Regions from separate parts of the Candidatus Clostridium eludens genome, predicted to be linked through region 2. Evidence: riboswitches for the same ligand, from Rfam matches in the RefSeq annotation. Region 2 holds a riboswitch; each other region holds the start of a gene.
The links. Region 2 has a riboswitch for S-adenosylmethionine ahead of ACJDU8_RS14710 (O-acetylhomoserine aminocarboxypropyltransferase/cysteine synthase family protein). Riboswitches for the same ligand answer to the same signal wherever they lie in the genome.
Positions count from the first base shown of each region.

Region 1: linked by a shared signal. The riboswitch ahead of ACJDU8_RS00375 (NifB/NifX family molybdenum-iron cluster-binding protein) and the one ahead of ACJDU8_RS14710 (O-acetylhomoserine aminocarboxypropyltransferase/cysteine synthase family protein) in region 2 are both predicted to bind S-adenosylmethionine.
Region 3: linked by a shared signal. The riboswitch ahead of cysC (adenylyl-sulfate kinase) and the one ahead of ACJDU8_RS14710 (O-acetylhomoserine aminocarboxypropyltransferase/cysteine synthase family protein) in region 2 are both predicted to bind S-adenosylmethionine.

Region 1 covers NZ_JBJHZX010000001.1:84,527-91,138, forward strand. The annotation lists gene cysK (cysteine synthase A) at 1-568, opposite strand, end outside; gene ACJDU8_RS00365 (nitrogenase component 1) at 619-1,992, opposite strand; gene ACJDU8_RS00370 (nitrogenase component 1) at 1,992-3,458, opposite strand; gene ACJDU8_RS00375 (NifB/NifX family molybdenum-iron cluster-binding protein) at 3,748-4,290, opposite strand; SAM riboswitch class I at 4,568-4,676, opposite strand; gene ACJDU8_RS00380 (ABC transporter permease) at 5,031-6,612, opposite strand, start outside.
Region 2 covers NZ_JBJHZX010000022.1:14,078-20,689, reverse strand. The annotation lists gene ACJDU8_RS14730 (ABC transporter ATP-binding protein) at 1-290, shown strand, start outside; gene ACJDU8_RS14725 (ABC transporter permease) at 307-1,449, shown strand; gene ACJDU8_RS14720 (ABC transporter permease) at 1,451-2,596, shown strand; gene ACJDU8_RS14715 (hypothetical protein) at 2,664-3,050, opposite strand; SAM riboswitch class I at 3,271-3,382, shown strand; gene ACJDU8_RS14710 (O-acetylhomoserine aminocarboxypropyltransferase/cysteine synthase family protein) at 3,617-4,909, shown strand; gene ACJDU8_RS14705 (alpha/beta fold hydrolase) at 4,951-5,916, shown strand; gene ACJDU8_RS14700 (ABC transporter ATP-binding protein) at 6,151-6,612, shown strand, end outside.
Region 3 covers NZ_JBJHZX010000007.1:106,749-113,360, reverse strand. The annotation lists gene ACJDU8_RS06755 (aryl-sulfate sulfotransferase) at 1-809, shown strand, start outside; SAM riboswitch class I at 963-1,075, shown strand; gene cysC (adenylyl-sulfate kinase) at 1,442-2,023, shown strand; gene ACJDU8_RS06745 (adenylyl-sulfate reductase subunit alpha) at 2,061-3,752, shown strand; gene ACJDU8_RS06740 (4Fe-4S dicluster domain-containing protein) at 3,733-4,047, shown strand; gene ACJDU8_RS06735 (aliphatic sulfonate ABC transporter substrate-binding protein) at 4,072-5,106, shown strand; gene ACJDU8_RS06730 (ABC transporter ATP-binding protein) at 5,298-6,137, shown strand; gene ACJDU8_RS06725 (ABC transporter permease) at 6,070-6,612, shown strand, end outside.

The sequences.
Region 1 (6,612 bases), on a different contig from region 2:
TAACCCCTGTAATTGTCCCGCCTGTTCCAACTCCTGCAACAAAAGCTGAAATCTCTCCCTCCAAATCATTCCAAATTTCAACTGCCGTTGTTTCTTTGTGTATTTTAGGATTCACTTCATTAAAAAACTGCTGAGGTTGAAATGAATTTTCAATTTGAAAAGAAAGTTCTTCTGCCCTTCTTATTGCGCCCTTCATTCCATCTTTTGCTGGTGTTAGTATCAATTCAACATTTAATGCTCTTAATAGCTTTTTACGTTCATCACTCATACTTTCAGGCATGGTTATGATAATATGATATCCTTTTGCAGCAGCTACAAACGCTAGACCAATTCCTGTATTACCACTTGTAGGTTCAATAATTACAGTATCTTTATTTATTAATCCTTTTTCTTCAGCATCTTCTATCATAGCTAGAGCAATGCGATCTTTAACTGAACTTAGAGGATTAAAATATTCCAGTTTTGCAATTAAATTACCCCTTATTTTTTTTTCTTTGTTATAATCAGTCAACTGTAACAATGGTGTATTTCCCACCAATTCAGTTAACTTTCTAGAAACTCTGCTCATGTAATCACTCCTACATAAAATTTATTAATATTGTTTATTATAAATGAAAGCTATCTGTAATTCCCTTTTTCATCTTTATCAACAAATCTTGCATTAAATAATCTGTCATTTAATATATTACTGTAGATATCTTCAATTAATCTTAATCCTCCGTTGTACCCAATATAGGTTTTATTTAAAATTAGGTTATTTGTAATTGGAATACTTAAATATGTTATTGGCGCCTCTATGTCTAATGCCAGATCATCCTCCCAATCACTTCCTAAAATTAAAGTTTTTCTTGGAATATTTTTATCCTTTCTAATTTGCTTTTCTATCTTTCCTCCATCAATTTCAAAAGTCACTTTATCTTTATATTCCCTATCTATATTTTCAAACTCTCTCCTTATTTTATCTGTATACCTTTCTGGAACATTATCTGTAATAAAAGCCTGCTTTGGTATGTATCCTAATTCATTTATTAAAAAATTACTTGCTCCTAAAGCATAGGTTGAATCCGCTATTGTATATAATTCATAAGGTAACCCATTTTTTATCTCTGTGAAAAAATCTGCTGCTCCTATAAAATATTTATAAAATCTCTTTTCTTTTTCTACAATTACTCGTTGAACTTTTTCTTTATCAATGTTTGCAAATTCTCCTACTTCTTTTAAGAATTTGCTGGTTGCTTTTGCTCCAACTGGTATTACAGGATAATGCATGTAGGGAGTATTATATTTACTTTTAAGTAATTTTGCCGTTTCTAACCCTACCCAAGGTGATAAAACTAAATTAAATTCCGCATTAGGAATATCTCTCCACTCACTTACTCCAGCACTTTCATATCCAAATAAAATATTCACCTCTAAACCTATGGAATTTAAAAGTTTTTTAATCTCTTGTAAATCTCCTCTCCAGTTTTGATTTTGAAATGGAACAACTGAAAAAACATTAACCACCCCCTTCCTCACCTTTGGTTCAACATCTCCAATTAATTGCTCTATTATTGCTTGCAGTACTAATTCATGTCCAAAATAATTATTTCCTTTAAATCCTCCTGTTTCAGCATTCACAATAGGATATCCTTCTTTTTTATATTTAGAAACTACAGCCTCAACATCATCCCCAACAATTTCTGATGTACAACCTGTTAAGACTACAAATAAATCTCCTTTTAATACCCTTAAACTACCGTCAATTGTTTCCCTTAATATCTCTTCTCCTCCAAATACAACTTCTTTTTCCCCAGAATTTGTACATGGTATATGACTTCCTCCTACATAACCTTCCCCCTGGTATCCAGATGAAGTTGTTAGAGCCCCATGGATTTTTGCACTGCATCCTGGACCACTATGAAGAATGGGAATTGCTCTTGGAATACCTAATACTGTTTGCTGTGCACCTAATGCACATGAATACCTTGGCTGTTCAATTATCTTGCTCATTACTTTTCTCCTTTTTCAAATATATATGGATCTTGTTTTAGCCACCAATCTGTATAGGGTATCTCAGAATGTTTTGCAATATTTTTAACGAGTTTTTTAGTTCGCAAGGTTTCGTAAATTTTATCTCCCAATTCAATTACCCCATCGTATGCAATTCCTAAATTTGCATCTGCTACCTGAAAAGAAGGAATTCCTAGTTTAGTTCCAATTGTTGAAATTTGACCATGTCTTACAACCAGTACATCCGGTTTTAAGACATTTAATATATTAATAAATTCATATGGCTGCTTATTACAAACAGTATAATTTTCAACATCTCCAGTGATCTTAACCATGTTTCCTATACTATTTACTTCACCATAATCATTGTCATATACTTGATCATGATGGAATCCAGTTGCCCCTACAACCTCCAATCCAAGGGATCTGCAGGAGCTTACAATACTATGTACAAAAGAATCTCCTGCTAAAATATACACTCTCTTACCCTCTAATTTACCTTTAAGGTAATCTAATCTGGGCTTTATTCTCTCATGTTCTTCTCTAATTACTTTTTCAACTAATTCTTCCCTATTGGTGATTCTTCCCAAATCCCTTAACCAAATATCTGTCCACTCTATTCCATAAGGTACAGGAGCCTTTATCTCAGGAACTCCAAATTCTTTTTCTAATGCTGCTGAAATATAAGTTCCAAGAGTTTCGCAAATATGGGTTGAAGCTACTGCAGCTGACATTTCCTCTAAATCTTGTACACTTGAAAATGGAAATAAATATTTAGGTTTTAATCCTATTTTACTTAGCACATCTGTAAAAGCATGGGTTCCTTGAAAGTTAAAAACATTAACTATATTCTCTGATTTTTTCTTTGCAGGTTTAACAAGTTTACGCAAGATACCATGAGCTGTAGCATCGAATCCAGTACTCCAAATTTTTGATTTAAATCCTTCGCAATATACTGGCACAATAGGAATTCCTAGCTCTTCTTCTAATTCATCAGCAACACTTTCAACATCTTCTCCTATAATTCCGGATACACAAGAAGTATTTACAAATATTGCTTTTGGATTAAATCTTTTCTTTGCTTCCCTTATACCTTTTCTTAACTTCTCATCACCACCGTAAATTGTATCCTTTTCTTCTAAATTTGTGCTAATAGCTTTTATATTATCTGATTTTAAACCTCTGTGAATTGTCCCTTGGTGACGCCCATCGTTAAACCCACTAAAATCACCTGCACAGCCTATTGGAGCGTGGTTCACTACTGCTGCATCTAAAATTATTGAATTTAATACAAATGCACATCCTGATGCACAGCTGCCACATTGATTGAAAATTCTACCTTTCATTTTAATCTTACATCCAAGTGACTTTTCATATAGTTCACTTGCTTTTCCATGGAAAGACAAGATAGAGCCAAGTCTCTGTTCTCTTGGTTCCACTTCCGGTAAATCCAAATTAATACCCATTTATTTATCACCTCTAAACTTTTTTATTAGTTTAAATATCACCTTTGATTCACCATCCTCTATTACCTTGGCCTTTATTTACCCGAACGCTACCATTGCTAACACCCCCATCGCACTCTGTGAAAGCGATTCACACAAAATTAAAAATTTTGGTTCTCTGCTTTTCTATCAAAGTGGAGGATAAGCACTGCTACGCGCCTGGATAAGTTCTGCTAAGATTCAGATGGAGAAGAGTATTCCTCATAAGCAAACTCCACCTGAACCTAAGAATCACTTGATTAATACCTTGTCAAAAAGAATTTATCTTCTGCTTTTTGATACGTTTTAATGATTTACGTTCATCACTTCTCTTGTAATACCTTATTATTGTTTTTAATGCTTCATCAAGTTTCATATTAATGCCAAACACAGAAATATTATTTCTTCCTAATTGCTTTTCTGATCCAGGCCCACATCTACTACATAACAAACATCTGCAATCAGAAATGGTTTCTATTTTTTTTTGATTCTTAGGATTAACGTGACCACAAGAATGTTCAGATGAACATGAACTACAACTTCCATTATTCTTTTGATTTTTCTCAACTAGCCTTTCTCCTAAATTCTCATAAGTCTCATCATCATTTACTTTTATTATGAAAAAAGAATTTGAAGCGCCAAAATGTTTATCAATGTTGACTCCATCTGTTGAAGCAACTGCAATATTATATCCCATTAATACCATCTCCTTATTTAAAATACTTATCATATCTAAATTTTTAAAGTATCTTGCCTGAAACTTAACATATCTTCTTTCCTGCTTTAATGTATTTAACACTCTTAAATTAAACATGTTAAAGATTAACTATATAATACATATAGAAACTCTAAAAATAGAAAAGGCTATATTTTTCATCAAGAAAAACATAGCCTCCAGTTTCCTAGTCAACTATTTTAATATAATTTACCATTTTATCGATATTTTCCATATCATGCAAACCTAAATTCTTTACTTTATTCTAACCTTTTTAAAAAAATCATTTTCTAAATAACAATAATAAAAAGACTATAATTCCCATATAAGAAAAATAGCCTCTGCTAACAAAAATAATTTAATAAGACTTCTACTTTTCTTATCTCTCAGAAGTATTAAAATACATCTGTAGGAATTGACACCGATACATAAATGTGGGTTGTCGGGCTTCACGGGGCCTATCCCTCCACCGCTCTTGATAAGAGTATGTTGTATTAAGTTTCAAACAATTGATTTTTTAAATACTTTCAATAATCGATCATATGCTTATTATATTAATTATACTTTATTATGTCAATACTAAATTTTATAAAAACTCATAGTAATTAAATTTACATTTCAAGTAAATATACTACTATATTCTCTGCAGCACGTAATATATGAAATATCCATTTCTAATAATCATACTCTGATTTAAATAAAAACCCCGGCGTTCGCCAGGGCTTTTTATCTAAAAGTGTTTCAACTAGTATTTAAAACATACCTTATATTCTGATTAAGTTTAAATTACTTTCTATATACTATATACAACTACTCCATAAATAGTTACAAAATTATACTTATTCCATTGATGCTTTTAAAGCTTCACTCATAGAGATTTTATATATCTTTTTTCTATTTAAAGCTTTGGATAACTCATAAGTTAGATAAACTACTACAAACCCCACAATAACATAAGAATAATTAATCGTTATTGGTATTGCCAACTTAATACTTTCTGTTAATGATCTGAACAATAGGTCCATAGATGCCAGAATAAGTGGTATGCCTATAATATATCCAACTATAATAATTATGGAAGAGCTGTTTAAAATCAATGAATTTATTTCTTTTCTCCTATATCCTAAAATTTTCATCAAAGATATGTTCATTTTATTTTCCTCAATTATAAGAGATGTTACCACATAAATAACGATAAGCCCAATAATAAACGACATAGAAGCTATAACTCCTATGGTTACCTGCAGAGGCTGCATAGTTGCATTAAAAGCCTTTATAGAATCATCAAACATCCGGGAACTATATAATAACTTTTCAGGAATATTCAGTTTAACCTTACTCCATAACCCAATGTAGCTTCCCGCAGGAAGTCCAAGCATGCTGTTAAATTGTGAAATAGGCATAAAAATATATTCCCCTGCATAAGTTTCTGCAATATTGGCAGCAGTTATTTCATATTCCCTTGAGTCAATTTTATTCACAACTCTAATTGTATCACCAGGCATAACTTTTAATTTTGCTGCTAGCGGTTTAGTAATAATAACCTTGTCTTTATTTAACTCTGCTCCTGTGTTATCTTTAAGTGAAATATATTTTGAATAAGAATTAATTCCACAGACTTCAAAAGTTGTATTCCTATTTGATTTTAATATAAACATAGCTGCAGAAAAAGTTTCTGCACTTGAAGGTACCTGGTCCTGGCGAAGAGAATTATATACATACTCGTACTGAAACTTAAAAGTGTTTTTTAAGCTGTCTTTCATTAAATAATCTAAAGAACTTTTTGCTGTAAAACCAAAAAGTAAAAGCATAGTGGCAAGAATTACTCCAAATAACAGGAATATGAGCCTTGGTAAGCTTCTGACCTGCTCTCTTATTTTAAATTTTGTTGAGAATTTTAATTTATCTAATGTAAGCTTTCGTTCAATAAAGCCTATTTTGTTATTCTTCCTTCCACCTTTCATCAATTCTACCGGAGAATATTGCAATTGCCTATTTAAAATAAAGTACCCACTGATACACTGAAATAATATTGGCAGTAGTAAACTTATACCAATATATTTAAAATTAAAACTCATTGAGTCTATAGGTATGTTAAAATAAGACACCATAATACCAACCATGGGTTTCACTAACACAGCTCCTAATATACTTCCTAATATACTTCCTGTTAACCCTATCCACAGTGGATATAAAAGATAATGCTTTTTAATTTCCTTTCTTCTATAGCCCAGAGAATAAAGAGTTCCAATAATAACCGATTCCCTTTTAAGCAGCCTCCACATGACTATACCTGTCAATATGCAAGTAAGAAACAATATAATCAAAGGCACAGAAGAGCTTATTTTACTAATACCTTGAATCTTAGTATTAACAAAAGTTATTCTATTGTTTTCACCAGCATCAGTCCATTGAGTAATA
Region 2 (6,612 bases):
GAACAAAAGATGAATTAAAATCAATAGTTACCAACACTAATGAATATCTGTTTAAAGTAAAATCTGCAGATGAATTAAATGAAGATGATGTAAAAAAAATAAATGGAGTAATTTCAGTAGAAATTAGGGATAACTTAGTTAAGGTAAATTCCTCTGTGGAGATCAATAATTTAAATAAAATAATTCAGTATTTTATAAGTAATAGTATAGAAATAAGAAATTTAGAGGAAAAAACTCCTAATTTAGAAACGGTATTTCTTATGTTAACAGGAAGAAAATTAAGAGACTAAAGGGAGGTGGAAATAATTGAATATATTAAATATTGCATTTAAAGAAGCGAAGGAGAGTATAAGAGATGTAAGAACTCTGGTATTTATGCTGGCCTTCCCTATAGTATTGATTTTAATACTGGGAACAGCTTTTTCATCTGTTTTTGATAGTGACAATTCAAATGTTGTATCTAAAGATAAAATAAATATATTATATAGAAATAGTGAAAGTGAACAATTTTCTAGGTATTTTAGTGAATTTATGAATCAGGGCAAAAAGGAAGGAATGAATTTCACTGCCTCATCTAATAAGGAAGATGCTTTACTTAAGGTAAAGCAGAATAAATATAATGCCTATATTGAAATTAGTAAAGAAAGTGTAAAGCTATATGAAAATGATGGGAATTCTATTGAAAATAGTATAGTTCAAGGAATGCTTGAAGGATTTATAGGTAAATATAATTTAATTTCAGAGGTTATGAAAGTTAATCCTCAGGGTGTAAACAAAATTGCAGCTGCGCAAAATAAAGATGATTATATAAAGGAGGTTTCTTTAAATTCTGGGAAAGCTCCAGGTTCTATGGATTACTATTCTATGTCTATGAGTACTCTCATAGCACTATATGCATCAATTAGCAGTACTTCTTTAATGAGAAAAGAGAGAACTAAAAATACGGCCTTAAGGCTCATGGCTGCACCTGTAAGCAGAAGTGAAATTTTGGTGGGTAAGGTGATTGGGTCTATAGCACAGAATGTTTTTTGTGTATATATTGTAGTGGCTGTAAGTAAATTTGTATTTAAGGCCAATTGGGGACAACATATAGGTCTTGTATTGATTGCATTGCTCACGGAGGTAATATTAGCGGTGAGCTTTGGCCTTGGGATAAGCTATATGGTAAAAAGGCAGGAAGTGGTAAGGCCAATTGTAATAATTTTAATTCAAGTGGTAGCCTTTATAGGAGGAGCATATTTTCCAGTAAGTACTTCCGCAAGCTCTAAAAGTTTCATGGATATAGTTGTTGCTATGTCTCCTCTCACGTGGAATAATGCAGGATTAAGTAAACTTATTTATGCTAACGATACTGGAGCAATTTTACCAATAGTAACTTTAAATATAGCAATAGCCTGTGTGTTTTTACTAGTTTCTGCAGTAGTGGCAGGAAAAAGGGAGGGCATTTAATATGAGGGATATATTATGGCTGGTTAAAAATAGTTTAAAAGTTACTTTTAGAAAGAAATCCAATATAATTTTCTATGTACTGCTGCCCATAGTGGGAATTATTATAGCCTTAATGGCTTACGGCAGCTCTAATGAAAGTATATCCAAGATAGGTATAGTTAATAATGATAATAACTATATATCAAGGGATACCGTGACTTATCTTAAGAGTTTGGATAATTTTAATGTAAGTATTATAGGTGCATCAGAAGTAAATAACAGTATAACTTCAAAAAAATTAGATTGTGTTGTAGTAATTAATCCTGGATTTTCTGAAAGTGTATACAGGGGAAAGCCTGAAAATATTCAGATAATTTCTATAAAAGGAAAGCAGAGTACAGCTTATGTAAAATATCACCTCTATAATTATATAGATAATATTGCAGCTATGAGTAGTGCGGCCCATGGAAATAAAGATGTATTTTATAAAATGTACAATAGTTACCATAAAAATAGTTTTAAGCTGTATGTAAGCTCTGTAAAGGATAATGCAAAATATAAAAATATAACTAACTGTGCTGTAGGATTTTTGCTCATGATAATTTTAATGTCAGCCACAAATTTAGCTGAAATAATATTAAAGGAAAAGGAAAATAGAACTTATTTTAGGATATTTTCTTCTCCGATAAGCTCTAAAAAATATATATTTGCCAATATAATAGTGAATTTTTTAGTCATTACAGGAGAGATAATTTTAACTTTAATATTATTAGCGTATGTATTTCATATAAATATGGGAGTTTCATTTTTCAAGATGTTTTTCATACTTATATTATTTGTACCTGTAGGAATTGGATTTGCTGAGCTTTCAGTGTCTTTTAGCAATAATTCTGCTAGTGTTTCGGCAATGCAAAATTTAATAATAACCCCTACCTGCCTGATTTCAGGATGCTTTTTCCCGGTAGAATATATGCCTAAGTATTTTCAGAGAATATCGGATTTTATGCCGCAAAGGTGGGTATTAAGCTCAATTTCAAGTTTGCAAAAGGGAAATTCAATTTACAGCATATACTTAAATATTGCTATAATATTGGCTTTTGCTGCAGCTTTCTTTTTAATATCCATGTACAAATTTTCAAGAAATAAAGACCTAAGAGATTTTAGCTAAAAATTAGCTGCGGTGAGTATATTAAATAAAAAAATGCTTACCGCAACTATATTATTGTCAGCACTAGTTAAGATTTGCCTTTAAATGAAGTTCCGCAGTTTTTGCAGGTTATAGTTATTCTTCCTTTCTTTTTTGGTACTCTTAATTTTTGCTTACAATTTGGACACTTAAATATTTTATAGTATTTATTTTGATTCATTGAATTTCCAAATCCCTTAAATCTATAAATTATGGGTGAAATAAAATTTTCGTAAGCTTGGAGTTCCCTGTATCTTTTGTATTTATTTTTTGAGAGACATCTCCAGCTGCTGTATATAATAAACACAAAACCTAATGTATAGGCAGGTCTAAGAAGAAAAAGTACAAGTCCTGCAATATAAAGATGTTTAGAAAGTGTATCAATACCGTAGCTGTCTTTAAAGTAATAAGAAATTCTATCTAAAAATTTATTCAAATTTACCACCTCTGTAAGTAAAACTTCATAATAATATAAGTTTACATAATATAATAAGCCATTTTTAGATAATTATACAACATAATTTTGATTTTTGCATTATTTAAAATCAAAATTCATTTTGAAAATTAATTTACTATTGACAAAATAATTTAGAAATTATATGATTATATGTAAATCAATTGTTATATGTGTCAGTTGTAAAAATTTAAAATGAAATTTCTTATCAAGAGTAGCGGAGGGACTGGCCCTATGATGCTCGGCAACCTGAGTGTATTTATAAATATATTCAATGGTGCTAATTCCAGCAGGTGAAACCTGAAAGATGAGAAACGTAAGGAATGTAACTTTCTGTAGTTTCTCTTATAGAAAGTTTTTTTATTTGATTAACTAGACAAACTAGAGGTCAAGGTTTACTTATTATAGAGTTTTTAGTGCATAATCTCTATAGTATATGAGCTTTGACCTCTTTATTTATCCCACTAAATTTAAAAATTATTTCATTACATATATATCTATATAATTATTATGAAAGTATGCCCAAATTACCAAAAGGAGGATTTTTTATGAGTGAAAAATTTGGAATAGGAACAAAAGCAGTGCAAGGAGGGTATTCACCTAATTCAGGTAATCCAAGAGTGGTACCCATAATTCAAAGTACATCATATAAATATGATAGTTTTGATGAAGTAGCAAAGGTAGCAGCAGTGAGTGCAGATGTAGAAGCACTGAAAACAGGGGGATATTTGTATACAAGAATAGGAAATCCAACAGTAACAGCCCTTGAAAAAAAATATATAGAACTACAAGGGGGGGTTGAAGCAATTGCCACCGCATCAGGACAATCCGCAGTAGTTTATTCTATAATAAACATTGCTAATGCAGGAGATCACATTATTGCAAGTTCAAATCTGTATGGAGGTACATACAATCTTTTTAATACAATTATCCCTAAATTGGGTATTAATGTTTCTTTTGTAGAGCCAGCAGCTTCTGAAGAAGAAATTTTAGCAGTAAAAAAGGAAAATACTAAACTAATATTTGGTGAAACTATAGGAAATCCAGGACTTAATGTACTAGATTTTCATAAATTTTCTTCTATAGCAAGAAAACTAGATATACCATTTATTGTTGATAATACTATAGCAACACCCTATTTAACAAGTCCCTTTGAATATGGAGCAAATATAGTTGTTCACTCTACTACTAAATATTCGGATGGACATGCAGTGTCACTAGGAGGAATAATTATTGATGGTGGAAACTTTAATTGGGCAAATGGAAAATTTCCAGATTATACAACCCCAACTGGGCCAGCAGTTTTGGTATTTGTTGATGCATTTGGAAAACGTGCTTTTTCAGGAAAGTTGAGAACTAATCTAGTAGAAGAATTTGGTGCGGCACCAGCTCCATTTAATGCATTTTTAACAAATTTAGGATTAGAAACATTACATTTAAGAATGGAAAGGCATTCATATAATGCTTTAAGTTTAGCTAAATATCTCCTGCAGCATCCTAGAATTGAATGGGTGAGATATCCTTATTTAGAATCAGATCCAGAATATGAAAGGGCTAAGAAATATTTGAAAGGTGGAGGAAGCGGGATTCTGACTTTTGGTGTGAAAGGAGGAATTGAGGCGGCAAAAGCTGTAGGTGAAAAGTTGAAATTAGCTTCTATAGTTGTTAATTTAGGTGATGTAAGAACATATGTAATTCATCCTGCAAGTACAACTCATTTGGCATTATCAGAGGAACAACAAAGGGCGGCAGGGGTAACGCCTGAATTGATTAGAGTGTCTGTGGGGATTGAAGATATTAAAGACATAATAGCAGATTTTGAGCAGGCTTTAGATATATAAAATAAATAGCAAATCTAGAAAATATAAAGGAGGAGTAATGTGTGAGTACAAATGCAGCATATAAGTCTGACACGTTTTTCTATAAGGATTCTCAAGATATAAATTTTTTTACTGAAAAATGGTGTCCGACTGAAAATCAGAAAATATATGGTGTAATACAAATAGCTCATGGTATGGGAGAAACTACTGATTATTATAGAGAATTTAGTGAAGAGATGGCTAAAGCAGGTTTTATAGTATATATTAATGAGGCACGTGGACATGGCAGAACAGCAGGAGATATAAATGAACCTTCTTATATGGAAAATGCAGGATACATGGGAGAAGACGGAATAAATTGGATGGTTGAAGATATTAAAATATTAACGGATATTATCAAGGCAGAAAACCCGGGATTGCCAAATTTTCTTTTAGGTCACAGCTTAGGGTCAGTTTTGGCTCAGATATATGCATATAAATATGGTGATGAAGTAAATGGAATCATATATTCTGGTACTACCGGCCCAATTCATATAAAGAAGATAATAAAATTGACTGAAATATCAAACAGGGAAGTGAGGAAAGTTGGAAGAAAGTCTGTAAGTACTGAAGCTTCCAATGCATTTTTTGAACATTTTAATGATGAATTTCAGCCTCCCAAGACGGAATATGATTGGCTAACAAGTGATGTTGATATGCTTGAAAATACACTAAGTTCTCCTTATGCTGCAATAGAGTATAAAGCGGGCTATTTTGATGATTTATTTAATGCTTTAAAGGATATACATAAACCTAGGGTTATTGAAAAAATACCTAAAAACTTACCTATATTTTCAATATCAGGGAGCAAAGATCCTTTTGGAGATAATGGCAGGGGTATAAAGGAACTGTTTAAAATATATAAACAATATGGAATTGAAGATGCCACTTATAAAATATATGAAAATGGACGACATGAGATGCTTAGAGAAGTAAATAGAAATGAGGTGATGAAAGACTTACACAATTGGTTATATAATCATATATAGATGAAATTAAAGAATTCCAGTAGATATTGTCATATCCTAAGAGAATTATTAATAATATAAAATAACTTTCTATAGTTTTTCTATAGGAAGTTTTTTATTTGATTAAGTGGACAATTTGTAGATATGGCTCAAATAGATTTCTTAATCGTGCATTAAAAAGAATTTTTATATTTGAATTTATTTTCTAAAAATAATATTATTAATAAATAGAATGAATTTTGGGAGTGTATATATTTGAAATTTATGAAAAAATATATAAATAAGTACTGGAAAGGATTTTGTCTTGCTATATTTTTTCTTTCTATTGAGGCATTATGCGATTTAATGCAGCCTACTATAATGTCCAAAATAGTTGATATAGGTGTGGCAAACAAACAGATGGATTATGTAATTCAAAAAGGATTGATAATGCTTCTGGTTACGGCCGTGGGAGCAATGGGAGCTTCAGGACGTAATATATTGTCTGGAAGGGTGTCTCAAAAATTTAGTGCAGAACTGAGAGCAGATTTATTTGAAAAGATTCAAAGTTTTTCTTTTGACAGCATTGATAAATTCGAAAGCAGTTCTCTTATAACACGTCTTACCAACGATGTAACTCAAGTTCAAAATTTTGTTAATGGACTTATGAGAATATTTGTAAAGTCACCTCTTGTGTGTATTGGAAGTATTATCATGGCATCAAGGCTTGATTTACAT
Region 3 (6,612 bases), on a different contig from region 2:
CTTTACTTGGACCTAATAAATGGTTTGACAAGGGAGATAAAAGATTTTCACCAGAAAACATTATTCTTGACAGTAGAGAGTCCAATATTATAGCTATTATAGATAAAAATACAGGAAAAATTGTATGGAAGATAGGACCTTATTACGATATAAGTGATGAGCTTATAAAATTGGGGTGGATAATAGGACAGCATAATGTGCATTTAATACCTAAAGGTCTGCCAGGAGAAGGAAATATTCTTATATTTGATAATGGAGGTTGGGCAGGTTATGGTTCGCCTAACCCAGGTTCTCCAAAAGGGAACAGGAATGCAATTAGAGATTATTCCAGAGTATTGGAAATTGATCCTATTACCTTAAAAATAATATGGCAGTATACTCCAGAAGAAGCTGGGTTTATACAACCCTTAGATGCTGTTAGATTTTATAGCCCATTTATAAGTAATGCACAGAGACTTCCAAATGGAAACACGTTAATAACGGAAGGATCAGACGGCCGTATATTTGAGGTTACAAAAGATCATGAAATAGTTTGGGAATACATAAGTCCCTATGAAGGCAAGGGAAAATCAAAACTAAATATGGTATACAGAGCTTATAGGGTTCCTTATGAATGGATTCCTCAATTGCATAAACCCTTAGAAATACCTATAGAGAAAATCAATAAAAGAGAATTTAGGGTACCAGGAGCAGCTGGTTTAGGACGTAAAGTAGAAACAGAAGTAAAGGGAACCCAAGAATATAAAGGCAGAGAAAGACTTGATTTTTGTATTATAACAGATAAAGAACTAAATAAAGAAAATAAATAATTATCAAAATTCTTCTTATTAAGCATAAATTTATATCTATGAGTAATGTGCATTTTCACTAAACATAGTAAACTTTATATTGACAAAAAACTTAAAAGGTTATATATTATATATAACCTTTTTTACAATACAATATAAAATTAAATATGAAACTTCTTATCAAGAGAGGCAGAGGGACTGGCCCTATGATGCCCGGCAACCTGAATGACCATTTTCATTCAATGGTGCTAATTCCAGCAGGTAACATGTCACCTGAAAGATGAGAGAAAATAGGATACAACTTCTTATGGGTTCTCTCCATAGGAAGTTTTTTATTGAACCAATTAAAAAGGGTAGAAGTCAAATTATTTATTATAAAGAATGAAATTATGTAAATCTTAACTAGGTAAGTACTTAATGTATGGATTTTAAATAAGAATAAAATGTAGAAAAGGTTCAAGGTGTTAGATGTAAAAATGCTATATATCTTATAAAACTTAAATGTGTTATTAACTAAAAGTGAACATACTTCTTACTAAAATGGTGAAAAGCATAAGAATAGTAGGATTAGTATAACATTATGTAATTTTATACTGCTGAAATGTAAGCTTATAAGTACTTATTTTGAATAATGGGAGGGAGATTTTTTGAATATGAAGTCAACTAACATAGTGTGGCATAAGATGGATGTAAATAGAAGGCATAGAGAAAAATTATTAAATCAAAAGGGAATACTTATTTGGTTTACAGGATTGTCTGGTTCAGGCAAATCTACCTTGGCTTCCGCACTTGAAAGTAAATTATATTGTATGGGTAAGCTTACCTACTTGCTAGATGGAGACAATCTAAGACATGGTTTGAATTCGGACCTTGCATTTACAAAAGAAGACAGGGTAGAAAATATAAGAAGGGTATCAGAAGTATGTAAACTTTTTGTGGATGCAGGAATAATTACAATTGCCACTTTCGTTTCACCTTTTAAAGAGGATAGAGAGAAAGTTAGAAAACTGCTTGGAAAGGATTTTGTAGAAGTATATATAAACTGTCCCATTGAAGTCTGTGAAAAAAGAGATCCCAAGGGAATTTATAAAAAGGCTAGAATAGGTGAGATAAAAAATTTTACAGGCATAGATTCCCCTTACGAGATACCTGATAATCCTGAACTTACAATACCTACTCATTTGAAAGGTTTAGAAGAGTGTGTGGATGAAATAATAGATTATCTAAATTTATAAAAGCACAAGTAAGTTTCGTAAAAATAGGAGTGATGAAATGAAATTAAAACTTCAGGTTTTATCTACTGATATTTTAATAGTGGGGGCAGGCACTGCAGGTTGTTTTGCAGCACTCAGGGCGGCTGAAGATTCAAACGTGAGTATTATAATGGCAGAAAAAGCAAATATAAAAAGAAGTGGTTGTCTGGCTGCGGGAGTTAATGCCTTAAATGCATATATAACTGAAGGTGAAACTCCAGAGTCCTTTGTGGATTATGTAAAGAGAGAATTTAATCAGGTTGTAAGGGAAGACTTGGTTTATACTTTAGCTCAAAAACTGAATGAAGTAACTGAAAAAATAGAGAAAATGGGACTTCCAATTTTGAAGGATTCAAAAGGGAACTATGTGAAAAGGGGAAAAAGGAGTATAAAAATAAATGGTGAAAATATTAAGCCAATACTTGCAGAAGAAGTAAAAAAGCAAAAAAATATAGAAGTTATAAACGGAATAAATATTATAGATTATATACATAAAGATGAAGAAGTTATAGGAGCCTATGGATTTTCAATCTATGAGGAAAAATTTTTTGCCATTTATTCAAAGGCTGTAATATGTACAACTGGAGGAGCATCAGGACTGTATAAACCTAATAATCCTAACTTTTCAAGACATAAAATGTGGTATTCACCCTTTAATACAGGGGCAGGTTATGCTATGGGAATACGGGCAGGAGCAGAGATGACTACTTTTGAAATGAGGTTTATAGCACTAAGATGTAAAGATACAATAGCACCTACAGGTACTATTGCTCAGGGCATTGGAACTTGTCAGATAAATGGAAATGGAGAAGAATATGTAAAAAAATATGGAAAGGAAACTACAATAAACAGGCTCTGGGCTACAGTAATGGAAAATAAAAATGGGAAAGGTCCTTGTTTCTTGAAAACTAAAGATATAAATAAATCAGAAGAAAAGGATTTGTTTAAGGCTTATTTAAATATGGCACCTTCTCAAGTACTTAAGTGGATAGATGGTAAGAGTATGCCTTCTATGGAAAATGTAGAGATTGAAGGAACAGAACCTTATATAGTAGGGGGTCACACTGCCAGTGGATACTGGGTAGATACAAAGCGGTGTACTACTTTAAAAGGACTTTACTCTGCAGGAGATGTAAGCGGTGGCAGCCCTAAAAAATATGTTACAGGGTGTTTTGCAGAAGGAGAAATAGCGGCAGATTCAGCAGTGAAATATATTAAAAATAGGAAAATTCAGCACTTGGATGATGTAGAGTTAAAAACTAAATTGAATGTAGTTAATAGTTTTTTTGAAAATGAAGATAATATTTATACAGTTGAACAATTAGAAGAGGCTATGCAAAAAAACATGGACGAATATGCAGGTGGTATATCACAGGGCTATAGTTATAATGAAAAAAAATTAAATATAGCTGAGAAGAGAATAGGTGAATTACTTAAAATAAGTAGTACTTTAAAGGCTTGTGATTGTCATGAATTAATGTTTATATATGAATTAATTGATAGATTATATATATGTAAAGTCCTTATAGCTCACTTAAAGGCCAGGCATGAAACTAGATGGAGATGTTATGAAGAAAATGCAGATTTTCCTTATGAAGATAATAAAAATTGGATTAAATATGTAAATTCAGTTTATAGAAAAGGGAAGATAGAAATTATATTTAGAGATATAGTCAGGAAGGACGAAGTATATGAGCATAAAGATTCATAGAGAAAAATGTATAGGCTGTCTTAAGTGTATGGAGGTTTGTCCAGGAAGTTTAATATATAAAGATCAGCAGGGTAGGGCATATATAAAATATGAAAAAAATTGCTGGGGATGTGCAGCCTGTATTAAAGAATGTGTAAGCAGGGCGATTAAATATTATTTGGCATCGGACATAGGAGGAAATGGCTCCTGCCTATACGTAGAACAAAATGCTGATGAATTAAAATGGCATATAGTGGATGAGGAACATAATGAGAGTATATTAAGTACTAAAAGAAAAGAGGCAAATAAGTATTAAATGTATTTTTAAGGAGGGTTTTTAATGAAAATTAAAAGAATAATATCAATTTTAGCTGTAATATCAATTGTAGGTGTTTTAGCAGGCTGCGGCAGCAATAATCAGCAATCTAGTGAAAGTACAAGGGTGGCAATAGGATTTTTCCCGAATATAACTCATTCTCAGGCATTAGTTGGAAAACACAATAAGAGTTTTGAAAAAGCTTTAGGAAATAATGCAAAAGTTGAGTGGAAGCAATTTAATGCAGGATCTTCTGAAATAGAGGCATTTTTAGCAGGAGCTTTAGATATCGGGTATATAGGACCAGGACCTGCTATTAATGGGTATAGTAAATCCAAAGGTGATGTTCAAATTATTGCAGGAGCTACAGATGCGGGGGCTATATTGGTTTCAAGAAAAGATGAACCAATAAAAAGTGTTAAGGAACTAGCTAATAAAAAGGTAGCAGTACCTCAATTCGGGAATACCCAGGATTTATCACTTAGAAATTTGTTGAATGAAAACGGGTTGAAAGATAAGACTAAAGGTGGAAATGTAGAGATAGTACAGGCAGACAATCCTGATATAAAAACTCTTTTAGTGAATAAGCAGATAGATGCAGCTCTTGTACCTGAACCATGGGGTTCAAGATTGGTAGTAGAAACAGGAGCTAATATAGTGCTTGATTATAATCAGGTGTGGAGAGATGGAAAATATCCTACAGCTGTAGTTATTGTTAGAAAAGAATTTTTACAAAAGCATGCTGATCTTGTAGAAAAGTTTCTAAAAACTCACGTAGAATTAACTAGCTATATACAAAAAAATAATAGTGAGGCAAGTAGTATAGTAAATGAAGAGATCTATAGTCTGACTAAAAGTAAACTTTCAAATGGTGTGTTAAGTTCTGCTTTTAAAAGAATAACTACAACAAATAATCCAGAAAAAGATGCTATAAATGAAATGGTAGATTTATCTGTAAGTACAGGATTCTTGAAAGAAAAACCTGATACAAGTAATATTATAAATTTCGAACTGTTAAATAAAGTGCTAAAAGAAAAAGGAGAAAAAGAGATCCAATAAAATTATAAGGCCAAGGCATCTTCAAATAAATAACTAGTCAGTATGGTAGACTATTTTCCATAATACTGCGTCAGCAGAACCCTATGATAGCACCACTATCAAAGGAACCTGCTTCCTTATCTTATGAAAAATAGTCTTACCATCTTTGATTTGCTATTTATTTTCAGATACCTAAAAGAGGAGGGTTAGAATTGTCGTTAACTATAAAAGATGTAAGTAAAAAATTCGTTACAAAGGAAGAAGAAAACTTAACTTTAGATAACATAAATGTTCATTTCAAGGACGGGGAATTTATATGCCTTTTAGGACCTTCTGGATGCGGTAAATCCACTCTTTTAAATATAATTGCAGGCCTTGAAAAACCCACTACTGGTGAAGTTCTATTGGATTGTGAGATAATAAATAATGTAGGGGTAGACAGGGCTATGATGTTTCAGGATTCAGCACTTTTTCCCTGGCTCAAAGTTATAGATAATGTAGAATTCGGAATGAAGATGGCAGGAGTGCCTAAAGTACAGAGAAGAGAAACAGCCATAAAGTATCTTAGAATGGTTCACTTGACTAAATTTCAAAATTCTTATATTCATGAACTTTCCGGGGGTATGAGGCAGAGGGTGGCCCTTGCCAGAGCCCTTACCCTGGACTCTAAAGTACTTTTAATGGATGAACCTTTTTCTGCACTGGATAGTCAAACTAGAAGTATACTCCAAGTACAACTTCAAAGGATATGGATGCAAACTAAAAAGACTATAGTTTTTGTAACTCATAATGTAGAAGAAGCAGTGATGTTAGCAGATAGGGTTATAGTAATGTCTGCAAATCCGGGAAGGATAAAGAGAGAATTTAATATAAAACTAGCCAGACCTAGAACTGTTGAAAATATTGATTTAGCCTATGTAGTTGCCCAGGTCATGAAGGATCTTAAAGAGGAGGTAGAAAAAGTTGCAAAAGCTGAGTACGATAATGATTGGAGTATTGAAGAAAATAGTATTCTACGTGATACTGATAATAATATGGGAACTGGTATATAAATTAGGTGTAGATGTACTAGGGGTGTGGAAACCTTATACGTTTCCTTCACCTATAGATGTAGGCAAGACTTTGATTAGGCTTGTAAGCGATAATACTCTGGCAGTAGCTATAGCTACCAGCTTAAGAAGGCTTGCAATAGGATATTTTATATCTTTAGTCATAGGTGTTGTTATAGGACTCCTAATTGTAAAGTACAAATATATTGATGAAAATTTTAGTTCTTTAATACTTGGATTACAGACGCTGCCAAGTATATGCTGGCTGCCCTTTGCCATTCTATGGTATGGGCTAAATGAAAATGCAATAATATTTGTAATTACAATTGGTTCTACCTTTGCCATAGCCATAGCTACAGAATCTGGCATTAAAAATATAAATCCACTTTATATGAAAGCTGCAAGAACCATGGGGGCTAGAGGCATAAAATTATACTTAAATGTAATAATACCAGCAGCACTGCCTGCAGTTATTACT